2 regions of the Solibacillus sp. FSL H8-0538 genome follow, and region 2 is predicted to be linked to the other one. Evidence: riboswitches for the same ligand, from Rfam matches in the RefSeq annotation. Region 2 holds a riboswitch; the other holds the start of a gene.
The links. Region 2 has a riboswitch for lysine ahead of MHH87_RS12410 (aspartate kinase). Riboswitches for the same ligand answer to the same signal wherever they lie in the genome.

Region 1 (7,837 bases), 2.4 Mb from region 2:
TTTGAAGGTGAAACTGATTTTATGAAAGAAACACTCCAAACACCAACGTTACCAAATGAATTTGCAGGCCATGTACTCGAGCAATTAACGCCATACAAACCATTGAAAAGGCGGAAATCGTACTGGAAACGCGCTCTTTTATCAGCAGCAGGTGTGGCGCTTGCATTTGGCGTAACGGTAGCTGTTAGTCCAAGCTTCGCACAATTAATTGGGGGAATCTTTTCTACCGATAGTGTGGATGAAGGGCTACAAATGGCAATGGATGCAGGATTAGTGGAGCGCGTGGATTTATCCGTGGTGGATAAGGGGATTACATTAAAAGTGGAAGATGTCATGGTCGATTCTTCACGTCTGGTGATTTCATACCAAATCTTAAATTCTTCTGGAAAAGTATTAGACCCATATTTTGATATGCAGGATAAAGACAATCATATATTTTTAGTTGATGCACAAGGCAATGAGTTGGAGCCTTCAATTTCTTCTTGGGGGCGTACGGATGAAGACTACGGATTACTACAATATTCTTTGCGTGAGGGAATCGACGTGGAGAAGTTTACCGTACAAGTGCGCCTACATGAGCTTGCGCGTAAGAAAGGCATGTGGCATCTTGACATTCCAATTGAGTTAAGTGAAATTACCAAATTGACAACAAAAGTGGCACTAAATGATGCGACATTTGAGCATGAAGGTGTGACCGTTACTTTACAAGAAGCACAGTACGCGCCCTCATCAAATGAATTAATTTACACAACGAGTTTCACGAATGAAACGCGTACCGAATTACAAGAAAAGCGCGATGCCTTAACGGAGCAGTACGGTGAGCAATTTAACCCGCTCACAACAGGAGTTGGTTATTATATTGAAAACCAAAGTGGGGAAAGGGTTGCTGCCAATAATATTTTTACAGTCGACCGTGGCCATTCGGTAAGCAACGGAACTTTACAATCGCTCGGGAGCAGGACGGATATTGTTGGGCAGTCCTTATCGATCGATTCATTTGTTCCGCGAAAGGAAAACGATCAACTAACATTTGTCCTCGAGGGCATTTACAAAACAATTCAGTTAGATTACGCTGTTTCATTTCAACCAGATAAAATAGAAAACGAGTCGCCGAGCTTTGACTACGGTGGTAACTATTTAACAATCAAGTCAATTGAAAAGGAAACCGACTATTCCTTGAGAAAATCGTGGCTACCAATTCAAAAAGATTCGTATGTCGTAATTGTTTTAGAAGGTAGCCGTGAAGCAATGGCCGATGATCTGGAAAATTGGGTGCTGCAAGATGACAAAGGCAATTCATATATGGCTTACCGCAGCGGTGGCACATCGGATAATATTGACGAACACGGGCGATTTCTTATGACTGTTGAGTTACGTGTGTACGGTGTCGAAAAAATAACCGATACGATGACGCTACATCTAACACAAGTAAATCGTTATGAGCAGCTAACCGAACCTTGGAGAGTGCCACTATATCAATAAAATTGAAACGCCTACACTGTGAAATCGGTGTAGGTGTTTTTCTTATGGTGACTACTATCTACTTTGTTCTGTATAGAGTGTAAATTGTTACAAATAGAACTTAAATCGGAATAATAAAATAGATTTATGAACACTTTAAGTCATGTATGAAAAATACATCTTTGAATTGGTTAACCTTGCATTGCTTCCTACTAAAAAAAACTTCTACAATGAGATTATTGGGGGTAAGCATGATGAATTTACAAGAAATCGAATCATTTTTAATTTTATATAAAGAAGAGTGTGGCAAAAACGAAGAGTGGTTGGAGTCGCGCCTTGAGCAAGTCCAATGCGAGCAACAGTTTGAGCCAACAACTGAGGAATTAACATTTGCCGCACGTGTCGGCTGGCGCAACAGTAATAAATGCATCGGCCGCCTTTTTTGGCAAAGTTTAACCGTGTTTGATGAGCGTACGTTAACAGATGAAAAGGGAATTTTTGAAGCACTTTTACGTCACATTGAGTTTGCAACGAACGGTGGTAAAATTCGTCCTGCGATTACCGTTTTTGCGAATGACCTTGTGCGTATTTGGAATCACCAACTTATTCGTTATGCAGGGTATGAAACGGCCAACGGAATAATAGGTGATGCACATTCGATTACGTTTACGAAAGTTTGCGAGGATCTTGGCTGGAAGGGAGCGCGCACAAATTTTGATGTGCTACCGCTCGTTATTCAAGTAGGAGACAGAGCTCCGCAAGTGTTCGATATTCCGGGTGAATATGTACTTGAAGTGGACATTTCGCATCCAGAATATGATTTTGAGCGCCTCAATATAAAATGGTATGCCGTGCCAATTATTTCGAGTATGCGCTTTAATTGTGGGGGAATTGATTATCAGGCCGCACCATTTAACGGCTGGTATATGGGGACAGAAATCGGCGCGCGCAATTTAGCTGATACAGATCGCTACAATTGCTTACCAAAAATAGCTGAAATATTAGATTTGGATACGTCGCGGAATGCTTCGTTATGGAAGGACCGCGCGCTTATTGAATTAAACATTGCCGTGCTCCATTCCTACAAGGAAGCGGGTGTCAGCATTGTCGATCATCATACTGCCGCGCAGCAATTTAAATTATTCGAGCAGCAGGAAAGTGACGCCGCGCGTGAAGTAACAGGCAACTGGGCTTGGCTATTGCCACCTGTGTCACCCGCCACAACGCACATTTATCACCAACCGATTGCTAATATCATCAAAAAACCGAATTACTTTTATCAGAAACAGCCTTATTAATGGAGGGAGCTAGAACATGTTCTAGCTCTTTTTAACATGACAGGTATTGTGAACGCCCTAAACTAGTGGTTGAACGAACTAAAAGACATCTTGAACGCACTAAACAAACAGCCGAACGATTTAAAAAGCCCGCAGAACGCACTAAAATTCTCCATATAAAAACCCCCTTTTAAAAGCGATTTTCATCACTTCTAAAAGGGGGTTCCTACATTAGCGCTTATTCAAAATCATATCGATTAATTCATCACGTTCTATTAAATAAACATCGTTAATATCGGCAAGCTTTTCGGCTTGGCGTGTGAAATGGCTGTTTGTGACAACCCAGGCTTCCGTTGCATTATACATTTTGACGGCACCGATAATTTCCTGTACAGCCTTTACGCCAACTGTGCTGGAATAACGCTTTGCTTGTACGGCAATGACGTCCTGGCCATCCTTCAAAATTAAATCGGCTCCGTAGTCACCAGATGTTGCGGTGTAGGAAACTTTAAAGCCGCGGCGTTTAAATAGCTCGCCTAAAAAGCGTTCAAACTCCTCGCCCTTCATGATGTCAACTTCTCGAATACCAGATTTTCGTAATTTTGCAGTGCGGCGCGATTTACGCCAAATTTTGAAGCCGATTAATAAGATGTAGTAAAGAACAATTGATGCAATTACGCCCTCAAGCGACTCCAAGTAATACCAACCAATCGAGCCAGAGAGTGCGATAAAGAACAGTGGCATAAGTGGGATACGTTTTTTTCTTCTTCTGCTACGTTTGCGCAAACTCGATGTTCTCCTTTATACATGTAATCACCTAGTAGTATAACATAAAACGGGCACATACGTTTGGGTTGGACTACATGAATCTTCGCCAGTGCTTAAAAGATAGGTAATTTCTCACAAAACGTATTACACAAAACTGTTTTTGGCACTAAAGAAAGACATGATAAATAATAACAACGATACGATGACAAAGACGGAAATTGGTAAAAACCAGCTATTGGTTGCGTCATGTAGGTAGCCAAATAACACAGGTCCTGCTGCTGCAAGTAAATAGCCGACTGACTGAGCAAAGCCTGAAAGCTCCGCTGCCTCATATGCCGTTTTTGTACGTAGCGTGAAAAACATCATTATGAGGCCAAATGACGCCCCGCCAGCAAAGCCTAAAAACATCATCCACAAAACAGCAAGACTTGTCCATTCCATTAAAACGCCTGTAAAACCAATTAAATAACAAATGGTGAAGAATACTACAATTGGGCGCTGAGTAGGTAATTTACCCGCAATGATCGGGATTAAAAATGTCATCGGAATTTGAGACATTTGCATTATTGAGCCCATCCAGCCTGCAGAATGAGCACTCATACCTTGGGCGATGAAGATTTCAGGTAGCCACGCACTAGAGCAATAAAAGATAAGAGATTGCAGCCCCATGGAACCCGCAATGGCCCAGGCAAGTGGGGATTTCCATAATTGTTTTTTCGGTTGGTTGCCACTAATTGTCGCCATTTCAACCTTTTTGCCGCGAATTAGCGGAATCCACATCACAAGTGTAGCTACACTTAATATAATTGAAAACCCAAGTGCACCTTGCCAACCCCACCCAGAAGAAGCGATTGGATGACTAATCCCGGCTGCAAGTCCTGCAGAAGTATTCATGGAAACTGTATAAATTCCAGTCAATAGCCCGATGTGAAGTGGATATCTTAATTTAAAATAACTCGGAATTAATACATTCCCGAATGCAATGGCAATGCCAATTAATACTGTTCCCATTAGGAGAAGCGCTGTCATGCCAGACGAGCGTAACAATATCCCGATCGACAAAATAATAACTGAATAAAATAACGTCATTTCCATGCCGAATTTGCGTGCAATTCTTGGTGCAAAAGGTGAAATTACGGCAAAGCCCAGTAATGGAATAGTTGTTAAGAAGCCAGCTAGCACATTAGAAATACCAAGCCCTTCTCGAATAAATGAAATAATTGGTCCGACAACCGTCAGTGGTGTCCGCAGTGTTGTTGCAAATACGATAATTGCTAACACAAAAATAAGGGTCGATTTACTAAATTGTATTTTTTTGCTATGGTGCATTTGTTGTTCAGAATCCATGATGTCCCTCCTACAATTCTATAAAAGCAAGCGTATCATAATGGCACACTTACATAAATAGTTCGAAAAAACTGAATAATTGAATGTCGTTGCTAATGGAAAAATGATATGATACACTCGGGAAATAATAATTTAATAATACATTGCCTCATATAGATGAGGTAGAGGTCGCGATCATTAAAATTAGTATAGCGGAGATTGAGAGAATCTTTGAAGCTTTATGAAAGGAATGATTGCCGAAGTGTTCTATTTGTACTCTCACAAATGAATGCTGGGGCTGTCTCCGAAAGGAACAGAACTGTCACATGCGTAAGCATGTGTTGAGCTATCTTTCAAGTTTGGTGGGGTAATTAATTGGAAACCGTCACATAATCTTGTGTCGGTTTTTTGTTTTTACTGCACTGTGCTTGATAAACAAAGGAGAACTAACAACATGGATAACATAGAAAACAATCAGTTTGGCGGACAGCCACAGCTAAAAAGAGGATTAAAAAGTCGTCATATTACGATGATTTCACTAGGTGGGACGATTGGTACAGGGTTATTTTTAGCATCGGGTGCATCGATTTCGCAGGCGGGTCCAGGTGGTGCGCTACTTGCTTATGCATTAATCGGCGTAATGGTGTACTTTTTAATGACGAGTCTCGGAGAAATGGCGGCATTTATGCCAAATTCCGGTTCATTTAGTACGTATGCAACAAAATTTGTTGACCCGGCACTAGGGTTTGCACTTGGTTGGAACTATTGGTACAACTGGGCAATCACGATTGCTGCTGAAATTGCGGCTGTGTCATTAATTATGAAATACTGGTTCCCGGATAGTAATTCGATTATATGGACGATTCTTTTTATCATTATCGTCTTATCATTTAACTTATTATCTGTTAAAGCTTACGGAGAAAGTGAATACTGGTTTTCGATGATAAAAGTTGTCACAGTTATTGTGTTTATTATCGTCAGCTTCTTAATGATTTTTGGAATTTTAGGCGGGGAAGATCCTGTAGGCTTTGAAAATTTTGTTGTTGGGGATGCACCGTTTAACGGCGGTTTCCTAGCGATTTTTGGTATTTTCTTAGCGGCTGGTTTCTCATTCCAAGGGACAGAGCTTTTAGGGGTGACAGCTGGTGAAACAGAGGATCCAGCCAAAAATGTTCCAAAAGCCGTACGTTCAGTGTTCTGGCGAATTTTACTGTTTTATATTTTTGCAATCGGTGCAATCGGACTGCTCATTCCGTACACAGATTCACGTCTACTATCAGAAGATATTGCAGTGTCACCGTTCACATTAGTATTCGATAAACTAGGTGTCGCGTTTGCAGCATCTGTTATGAACGCCATCATATTAACAGCGATGCTTTCTGCTGGTAACTCGGGTCTTTATGCATCAAGTCGTATGTTATGGCAGCTTGCAGTAGATGGCAAAGCACCGAAAATTTTTATGAAGGTCAATAAACGCGGTATTCCGGTGTATTCTTTAATGGCTACACTTGCTGTTGGTTCACTTGCCTTCTTAGCATCCTTCTTCGGTGACGGCGTTGTGTATATGTGGTTACTAAACGCTTCAGGTATGTCTGGATTCATTGCTTGGCTAGGGATTGCGATTAGTCACTACCGCTTCCGTAAGGCATTTGTCGCACAAGGCAATGACGTCAATACACTGCCATACCGCGCGAAGCTCTACCCATTCGGTCCGTTATTTGCCTTTACGGTCTGTATGATTGTCGTACTTGGGCAAAACTATACAGCTTTCACAGGTGATGATATTGATTGGTACGGTGTGCTCGTATCGTATATTGGGTTACCGCTATTTGCGCTATTTTGGATTGGCTATAAAATCAAACATAAAACAAAGATTGTGCCTTTAACGGAATGTGATTTAACAAATAATTAATGAACGAACGGTAAAATCGAGGAAGTGGATTTTATCGTTTTTTTTAGTGGATAAGAAACCTTAACTTTCCCATCCACTTAAGTAAGGACATCAACTTGCCCGATTTTGGGGAAGTTGTGACTTTCTAATGCGATAAAATATGACAATATTTCACTTTTTTTATAGAGAGCGAATGCTATAATAAAAAAAAGGGGGCGATTTGTATGGATTTGGTCGACAAAGCAATCCAATTTATTGCGGAGAAACATGAGGGCCAGTACCGGAAAGGCTTAAATGTTCCCCATTCTACACATTTATTTGGTGTAGCACGGATATTGAAAATAGCTGGATACGCTGAGCCGGTAGTTATTGCAGGTTTATTACATGATGTGTTGGAAGATACAACTGCTACGGAGCAAGAGTTACAGGAAAAGTTTGGGGATTCTGTACTAGCACTCGTCAAAGCATCGACCGAACTAGAAAAATCGCTCAGTTGGAACGAACGGAAAGAATATGTAATTCAGCAAATTAAACATAAGACAGACGAACAATTGGCCATTATGCTTGCAGAAAAATTACATAATGTGAAATCAATAACGGTTGAGGTAGCGCAACTTGGGAACGAAACTTGGAATAATTTTAATGCTCCAAAAGAAAAACAAGAATGGTATTATCGAGCCATTATTAGTGAAGTGAAAAAATATCATCCGGGTGCCTTGCTCTTTCCTCAGCTTGAACTAGCAGTAGACAAGCTCTTTATTCGGGTAGAAAACTGTAAGAAGAGATGACGATGACTGTTTCATTAGGTTTTTATAAGATAATTTATAACTGGGTGACAGAAGAAGGGACAGAGCGTGCGTTATTCAAACCCTTTCAAATAAATGGGAATCCATACAAGTCACGTGTATTTTTAGTCGGCATGAACCCTAATCCTGTATTAATAGTAGAAGAAAACAGCACAGGTATTTTTGCAGATGCGTTAGTAGACATGGAGTTATTGCATGATTTATATCGTCCACAGCTTGCGCAGGCTCCACGTGAATTTAAAGGATCAATGCAATTTGCTGCATGGATGAAAGAGCAGTTCGGGGAAGATATTGTGTTAACTTCAGTC
Region 2 (7,837 bases):
TGAAAAAAACGTCAAACAAAACACGGTTAAGTTTCATGTAAAGTGGGATTTAAAAGAACAGATGTAATAAAACAAAAGTGCTAAAGCGCCTGTTCAGCCCCGACAGCTGCTTTCGAGCCCGAAGTGAAGCGCTCTTTGCCTTCGCTCGAGGGCAGACCGCGACCTCGAGGGGCTGGGGCTTTAGCCTAGACGTTGCATTTACTTTTTTTTATGTTATCCACATAGCGTAATTTCATAATTCCCCTAGCAGGAACAAAGGCGATTGTCAGCACAATTACTATGCGGACAATCGCCTTTGTTAGGTTGTGATGAAGTTTGCAACGCTTAACCGATTTATGTGTTAATACGTATTTGTATACATCGCTTCGTTATCTGTTTTGAATGACTAGTCAAACACCTATCCAATAGCTACTCTCTCCGCTAAATGGAATTCATCATGAAGCGCATTTGCTGCCTGCACCATTGCCTCCTGTGGGACGACTACGGATACTTTAATTTCAGATGTACTGACCATTTTCACTGCAATATGCTCTTTTCTTAATCGATCAAACATACGAGCGGCTACCCCTGGGTTGGATACCATTCCTGAGCCAACAATCGATACTTTGGCTAAGCCCACTTCAAAATCGGCAAAGCTAAATCCTAGTGACAGCTTGCTAGACTCTAATACGCGTAACGCCTCAGCGAACTCTTCTTTAGCAATCGTAAAGGAAATCGTTGGCTTTACGCCATCAATGACTGCCTGCACAATAATATCCACATTAATACTATTTTCCGCTAATATGCTAAAAATCTCCGCTAATGAAGCAGCCTCGTACGAATCATAGCCAATTGTTAAACGAATTACGTCCGCTTCGTACGCAACACCGCGCACAATTAAATTTTTTTCCACTTCAACATCCCCTTTTAACAATGTTCCCTCTACATCGACTATGCTTGATCGTACGATGACAGGCATTTCAAATTTTTTGGCTAACTCGACAGCACGCGGGTGAATAATATGTGCACCTAAATTGGATAACTCCAGCATTTCATCATATGATAACTCCTTTAGTTTGCGTGCCGATTTGACAACGTTAGGATCTGCCGTATAAATACCATCTACATTCGTGTAAATGTCCACATGATCTGCACCTAAAGCCACCGCTAATGCAACAGCGGTCGTTTCCGAGCCACCCTTACCAAGCGTTGTAATATCCCCTTTGTCATCCACACCTTGAAAGCCGGCAACAATGACGATTTCATCCTGTTCTAAATGATTCACAATGCGACTTGTGTCAACACGCTCAACTCGTGCGTTACGATGCTGCTGATTCGTTGTAACGCCAGCCTGCCAACCTGCAAGTGAAGTTGCTTTCACACCACGTTCTTGAATGGCTATCGCGAGTAAAGCACTCGCCATTTGCGTGCCGGTTGCAATGAGCACATCCATTTCTCGTTTAGACGGTTCATCTGAAATGTCGGCTGCAAATTGTCTGAGCTCTCTTCGAATTGTCGTCATTGATGAAATGACGACAACTACATGTAAACCCCGCTGTTTTTCTTCTATTACGCGCTGTGCAACTAGTTGAATTTTTTCTGGTGTAGCAATTGCTGGTCCACCAAATTTAACGACGATTGTTCCCATTTCTTCACTCTCCTTTAATTTTGATAGATCACTCGCAGGAAGTAATACATACTATGTGCATCCCCCGCGGCTCACCGCTGTTACTAATAGAATTTGAATTGTGGTCAATAGAACTATGTTGTTACTAATAGAGCCCCTAACGTTACTAAAACCGAATACTCCTATTAAAATAGAGCAAAATGATGTCCTTACTAATATGGAGGGGAAAGTTATACTTCCTTATCCACAAAAAAAACGACCTTTCACATTCGTGAAAAGCCGCCTCAATGACAAAAAACTGTTAGTTGAGATAGCTCTCCAGAACGTGACATTCTGACAGTCCTACATTTATTAAATGCACAACCAGCATATAGCTTGAACAATTCGCTACACACTTCGGCAGTCTCCCCTTTCGCTTGCAATCACAGGATTTGTTCAACCTCCTGCAAGCTACTCTTGAATGCTGCACCTCTATCAAAAAGTATTTAATTATTATTTCCAACAATAGCATAATGATCATGCTTTTTCAATTATTCTTTCTGAAAATAAGAATTAATCGAAATAGCGAGAGTACTTGGCATCCCCGCCTCTATTAACTCCTCGATGGTTGCCTCTCGAATTTTCTTTACTGAACCAAAATGCTTTAATAGTTGCTGCTTACGCTTTGGCCCAACCCCTTCGATGCCATCTAGTACGGATGTAATCGCATGTGCCTGCTGCTGTTGACGTAAAAATGTAATGGCAAATCGGTGCACCTCATCTTGAATGCGTTGCAATAAATAAAAGCCGTCACTCGTTCGTTTCATCGCAATCGGCTCTGGTGGGTCACCGAATAACAGCTGTGAAGTATTGTGTTTACTATCCTTTGCAAGGCCAGCAATCGGAATATACAACCCGAGTTCATCCTCAACGACTTCACGCGCAACTTCCATTTGCCCTTTACCACCATCAATAATTATTAAATCCGGTAGTGGTAAATTCTCACGCAGTACCCGTATATACCGGCGGCGAATAACTTCCTGCATAGCACCGTAATCATCATGCTTTGCCGCTTCTCGTGTTTTGTATTTACGGTATTCCTTTTTTGCCGGTTTGCCGTCAATAAAGACGACCATTGCGGATACGGGATCAGCACCATGCATATGGCTATTATCAAATGCTTCGATACGCAGTGGTGGTGTAATGCCCATCGCCACACCTAATGCCTCACAAGCCCCCACCGTTCGTTCTTCTTGACGTTCAATCAGCTGAAACTTTTCATGGATCGCAATTTGCGCATTTTTAATTGCCATATCAACGAGTTCCTTCTTCGAGCCTCTTTTTGGAATAATAACTTTTACGTCAAGTAAATTTTGTAATATTGTTTCATCCACAGTTGCAGGGATAAAAATCTCTTTTGGTTTTAAGTGCTGCGGTGATTCATAAAAGCGGCCAACAAACGTTAAAAACTCCTCATCTGGATCCCCGTAAATTGGGAAAACTGAAACATCTCGTTCAATTAACTTACCTTGTCGGACGAAGAATACTTGCGCGCACATCCAGCCCTTTTCTACAGCATAGCCGAATACATCGCGGTCCGATAAATCGCCTGTCACAATTTTTTGCTTTTGCATAACTGTTTCAATATGGGCGATTTGATCGCGAAATTCCTTGGCACGCTCAAACTCAAGCTTGTCAGCCGCCTCCAGCATTTTTTCTTCCAAATCCTTTTTTACATCTACATAGCCGCCGTTTAGAAATTTCGAAATTTCCTCAATCATATTTTCATAAACTTGCTCATCAATATCCTTTACACAAGGCGCAAGACATTGCCCTAGATGATAATACAAACAAACTTGATTTGGCAGCTGTGCACATTTTCGTAATGGATAAATACGATCGAGCATTTTGCGCGTTTCATTTGCAGCAAAGGCATTCGGATAAGGACCAAAATATTTCGCTTTATCCTTCTTCACTTTGCGGGTTGTTAAAATACGCGGATACTTTTCATTCGTTATTTTTATATATGGATACGTTTTGTCATCCGTTAGCATAATATTATATTTTGGATCATGTAGCTTAATGAGGTTCAACTCTAATATAAGTGCTTCTAGGTTACTGGATGTGACGATATATTCAAAATCCACAATCTCGCTAACGAGTCGCGCTGTTTTTCCATTATGGCTACCGGTAAAGTAAGAACGCACACGATTTTTCAACACCTTGGCCTTGCCGACATAAATAATCGTGCCTTGTCGGTCCTTCATTAAATAGCAGCCAGATTCTTCTGGTAAAATGGCTAACTTTGCTTGTATTATGTCATTCATGCGATCACCTGAATTTTTGTCGTATATGGCTATAGTACCCTAAATAGAGGAAGTTAGAAAGATACATCTTGCCATCAAAATAGGGTTCGATTTTGATATTTATTAAGTGGTTAAGTAAGCTTTACTTTCTTATCCAAAAAAAGCCGCATGCACTATGGCACGCGGCTTTTGACTGTTTAAATTATTTGTTATCGTTAATGAAGTCGATAAGCGCTTCTTTAGGTTGGTAGCCAGCAGTTTTTGCTTTTAGCTCACCATCAACGAATAATAATAAAGATGGAATAGACATGATTTGGTACTCAGCTGCTGTACCTTGGTTGTTGTCTACATCTACTTTAACGATTTTCACGTCGCCACCGATTTCAGCGTCTAACTCTTCTAAAACTGGAGCGATCATTTTACATGGGCCACACCAAGTTGCCCAGAAGTCTACAAGAACTACGCCTTCAGCGATTTCTTGCTCAAAGTTTTGATCAGTACCGTGTACAATTGCCATTATAAATAGCCTCCTTAAATAACATCTGCATGTAGTATAGCACGATTTACCAAATAAAAAACACCAATATGCTTACTAAGTATTAGCGATTTAGTGAGTCATTGAAAATATTAAGATTATAGCAGCTTTATACTCTACCAATATTTTGAGCTTTTAAAGTAACACATAGAATCGTTTTACTTCCTCAATGTTCCAGTGCACTAAAGAATTCATCGACTCTTAGCGTCATTAAAAGCATTGTAAAAAAAGATTAGAAAGACACAACTCACCTAAAATAAGGAGAGATGCTGTCCATACTTATGTAGATAAAAAAGCGACGGAGTTCTTAAGCTCCGCCGCTTTCAACCATTATGCGTTTACTTTTAACGCTTTAAATTCTTGGATTAACATTGGCACAACTTCGAATAAGTCACCAACGATTCCGTAGTCAGCTACTTTAAAAATATTCGCTTCTGGATCTTTGTTGATCGCTACGATTACTTTAGAGTTTGACATACCCGCTAAATGTTGGATTGCCCCAGAAATTCCAGCTGCAATATAAAGATCAGGCGTTACTACTTTACCAGTTTGTCCAATTTGTAATGAGTAATCACAGTATTCTGCGTCACATGCTCCACGAGAAGCACCAACTGCACCGCCTAGTAAGTTAGCTAACTCTTTTAATGGCCCGAAACCCTCTTCCGATTTCACACCACGACCACCAGCGACAACTACTTTCGCTTCTGAAAGGTCTACCCCGTCAGTTGATTTACGAACAACTTCTTTAATAATTGTGCGTAAGTTTGTGATATCTACTGATAATGAAGATACATTGCCCGTGCGAGAAGCATCTTGCTCAAGAGGTGCAATATTGTTTGGACGAATTGTTGCGAAAACAACGCCGTCTTTTACTTTCACTTTTTCAAACGCTTTCCCAGAATAGATTGGGCGGATGAATACTGCAGCATCGCCAGTACCCTCGATTTCTGTAACGTCAGAAATTAAACCCGATTTTAAACGAGAAGCAATTTTTGGTGATAAGTCTTTCCCTAGAGAAGTATGACCGAAAATGATTGCTTCTGGTTTTTCTTGTTCAGCAACTGCAAGGAATGCTTGGCTGAAGCCATCAGATGTATATGTTTTTAAATGCGGGTGCTCAACAGTTATGACACGGTCTACACCGTACGCGATTAACTCTGAAGCTACTCCAGCAATACTGTCACCGATTAAAACGCCCACTACTTCGCCGCCGTCAGCTACTTGTTTACCAGCTGCAATTGCTTCGAATGATACGTTACGTAGGCTACCTTCACGAACTTCACCTAATACTAACACTTTTTTTGACATGTATATCCCTCCATTACCATCTAAGATTCTTAATCGATTTCACCTTGGCGTAATCGCGGGCCTGCATAACGCAGCTAAGTTAGTCGTTGTCTCATGAATGCGATGAACTTAGACTAACACCCTAAGATTGACTCCACCTTAAAATTAGATTACTTTTGCTTCTGTATGAAGTAAGTTTACTAGTTCTTTTACTTGAGCTGGTAATTCACCTGCTAATACGCGACCTGCTGCTTTTTGAGGAGGTAAGTAGATTTCAATCGTTTCTACTTTCACTTCAACGTCATCTTCGTCGATATCTAAATCGTCAAGCTCAAGCTCTGCAAGCGGTTTCTTCTTGGCCTTCATAATGCCCGGTAATGAAGGATAACGTGGCTCGTTTAAGCCTTGTTGTGCCGTTACTAAGAGTGGTAAAGAAGTTTCAAGAATTTCTGAATCCCCTTCGATATCACGTACGATTTTTACGTTTGTGCCAGTGATTTCAAGGCTAGTAATTGTCGTTACGTAGTTAATGCCTAAAAGATCTGCTAAGCGTGGTCCAACTTGACCAGAACCACCGTCGATTGCAACGTTACCTGCTAAAATTAAGTCCGCGTCTTTATCTTTTAAGTATTCAGCTAAAATAAAGGATGCTGAATATTGATCCAGCTCGTCTAAATCATCTTCTGTATTAATTAATACTGCTTCATCTGCACCCATTGCAAGCGCTGTACGAAGTTGCTTTTCAGCGTCCTCGCCACCAATTGTTATGACTGTGACTTTACCGCCTAGTGCATCACGTTTTTGGATTGCTTCTTCAATTGCGTACTCATCGTATGGATTGATGATGAACTCAGCACCGTCTTCTTGAATTTTGCCGCCAGATACAACGATTTTTTCTTCTGTGTCAAACGTACGTTTTACTAATACAAAAATATTCATTAGTCAGACCTCCTAAAAGCTATATTTTATTTGCCTGTAAAGACTGGTTCACGTTTTTCGATAAATGCCTGAATACCTTCTTTTGCATCTTGTGAGACGAAAACTGTACCGAAACTTTGCGCTTCCGCAGCAACACCTTCATGGAATGTAGGCGTTTTCGAATACTGTAGCATTTGAATCGCTGTTTTAAGTGCAATTGGGCTCTTCTTGGCAATTTTCTTCGCAATCTCGATTGTTTTTGGAAGGAGCTCTTCTTCGGAGAATGCACGGTTTGCTAATCCCCACTGAACTGCCTCAATACCTGAGATTGGCTCGCTTGTAAACATCATTTCGGCTGCTTTTGCTATACCAACATAGCGTGGTAGACGTTGAGTTCCGGCAAAACCAGGAATAATGCCTAGTGAAAGCTCTGGTAAACCGAGCTTTGCACTCTCTGTGACAAAACGCATATGGCAACCCATCGCTAGCTCTAACCCACCGCCTAGAGCAGCCCCGTGGATCGCAGCGATTACCGGTTTTGAGAATGACTCCAAACGTTCAAATACGATTTGGCCATTTTTCGCGAGTCCCGCAAACTCTTCACCAGATGCAATCCCAGTAAACTCTTTAATATCTGCACCCGCTGAAAAGAATCGTCCTTCTCCGTGAAGAACGAGGACACGAACCGCTTCATCATTTTCAACTGCATCTAAAAATGCATCCACATCTTTAATTAACCCCTGTGACAATGCATTTGCAGGCGGTCTTGAAATAGTAGCGATTGCTACCCCTTCTTCAACTTGCCAACTTAGAAACTCCATTCTCCCACACCCCTTTTAAGCTTTTAACCCATTTAGTAGCAATTCCCTTACTTTCGGAGAGAGCTCCATTAAATCATAACGATAATCATTCATTACCCATGTTGTTGTCATTTCATCGACTGTGCCAAAGACCATTTGACGTGCAATACGAACATCCATCGTTGGATTGAATTCTCCCGATACCATACCTTCAATTAAAATCTGATCAAGTAGCATCAAATATTCTTTTAGAATTGAATTAATTTTCAGTCTAATTTCTTTATTCGACTGCCGTAGTTCTAATTGAGTTACAGTTGCTAGATGGCGATCACTCGACAATACGCTAAAATGGTTTTCGATCATCTGTCCTAATTTCTCAGATGATGTACTTCCATTTTTTATTATA

Region 1: it holds a riboswitch for lysine, as region 2 does, so the genes downstream of both, MHH87_RS01175 (amino acid permease) here and MHH87_RS12410 (aspartate kinase) in region 2, are expected to answer to the same signal.

What each region holds. Positions count from the first base shown of each region.
Region 1 covers NZ_JBBOPI010000001.1:249,570-257,406, forward strand. The annotation lists gene MHH87_RS01155 (DUF4179 domain-containing protein) at 1-1,482, shown strand, start outside; gene MHH87_RS01160 (nitric oxide synthase oxygenase) at 1,716-2,759, shown strand; gene MHH87_RS01165 (restriction endonuclease) at 2,970-3,524, opposite strand; gene MHH87_RS01170 (CynX/NimT family MFS transporter) at 3,651-4,853, opposite strand; lysine riboswitch at 5,008-5,189, shown strand; gene MHH87_RS01175 (amino acid permease) at 5,287-6,744, shown strand; gene MHH87_RS01180 (HD domain-containing protein) at 6,948-7,511, shown strand; gene MHH87_RS01185 (RNA 2'-phosphotransferase) at 7,514-7,837, shown strand, end outside.
Region 2 covers NZ_JBBOPI010000001.1:2,608,363-2,616,199, forward strand. The annotation lists gene MHH87_RS12405 (YslB family protein) at 1-67, shown strand, start outside; gene MHH87_RS12410 (aspartate kinase) at 398-1,627, opposite strand; lysine riboswitch at 1,910-2,088, opposite strand; gene uvrC (excinuclease ABC subunit UvrC) at 2,137-3,912, opposite strand; gene trxA (thioredoxin) at 4,094-4,408, opposite strand; gene MHH87_RS12425 (electron transfer flavoprotein subunit alpha/FixB family protein) at 4,757-5,734, opposite strand; gene MHH87_RS12430 (electron transfer flavoprotein subunit beta/FixA family protein) at 5,879-6,652, opposite strand; gene MHH87_RS12435 (enoyl-CoA hydratase) at 6,679-7,452, opposite strand; gene MHH87_RS12440 (TetR/AcrR family transcriptional regulator) at 7,468-7,837, opposite strand, start outside.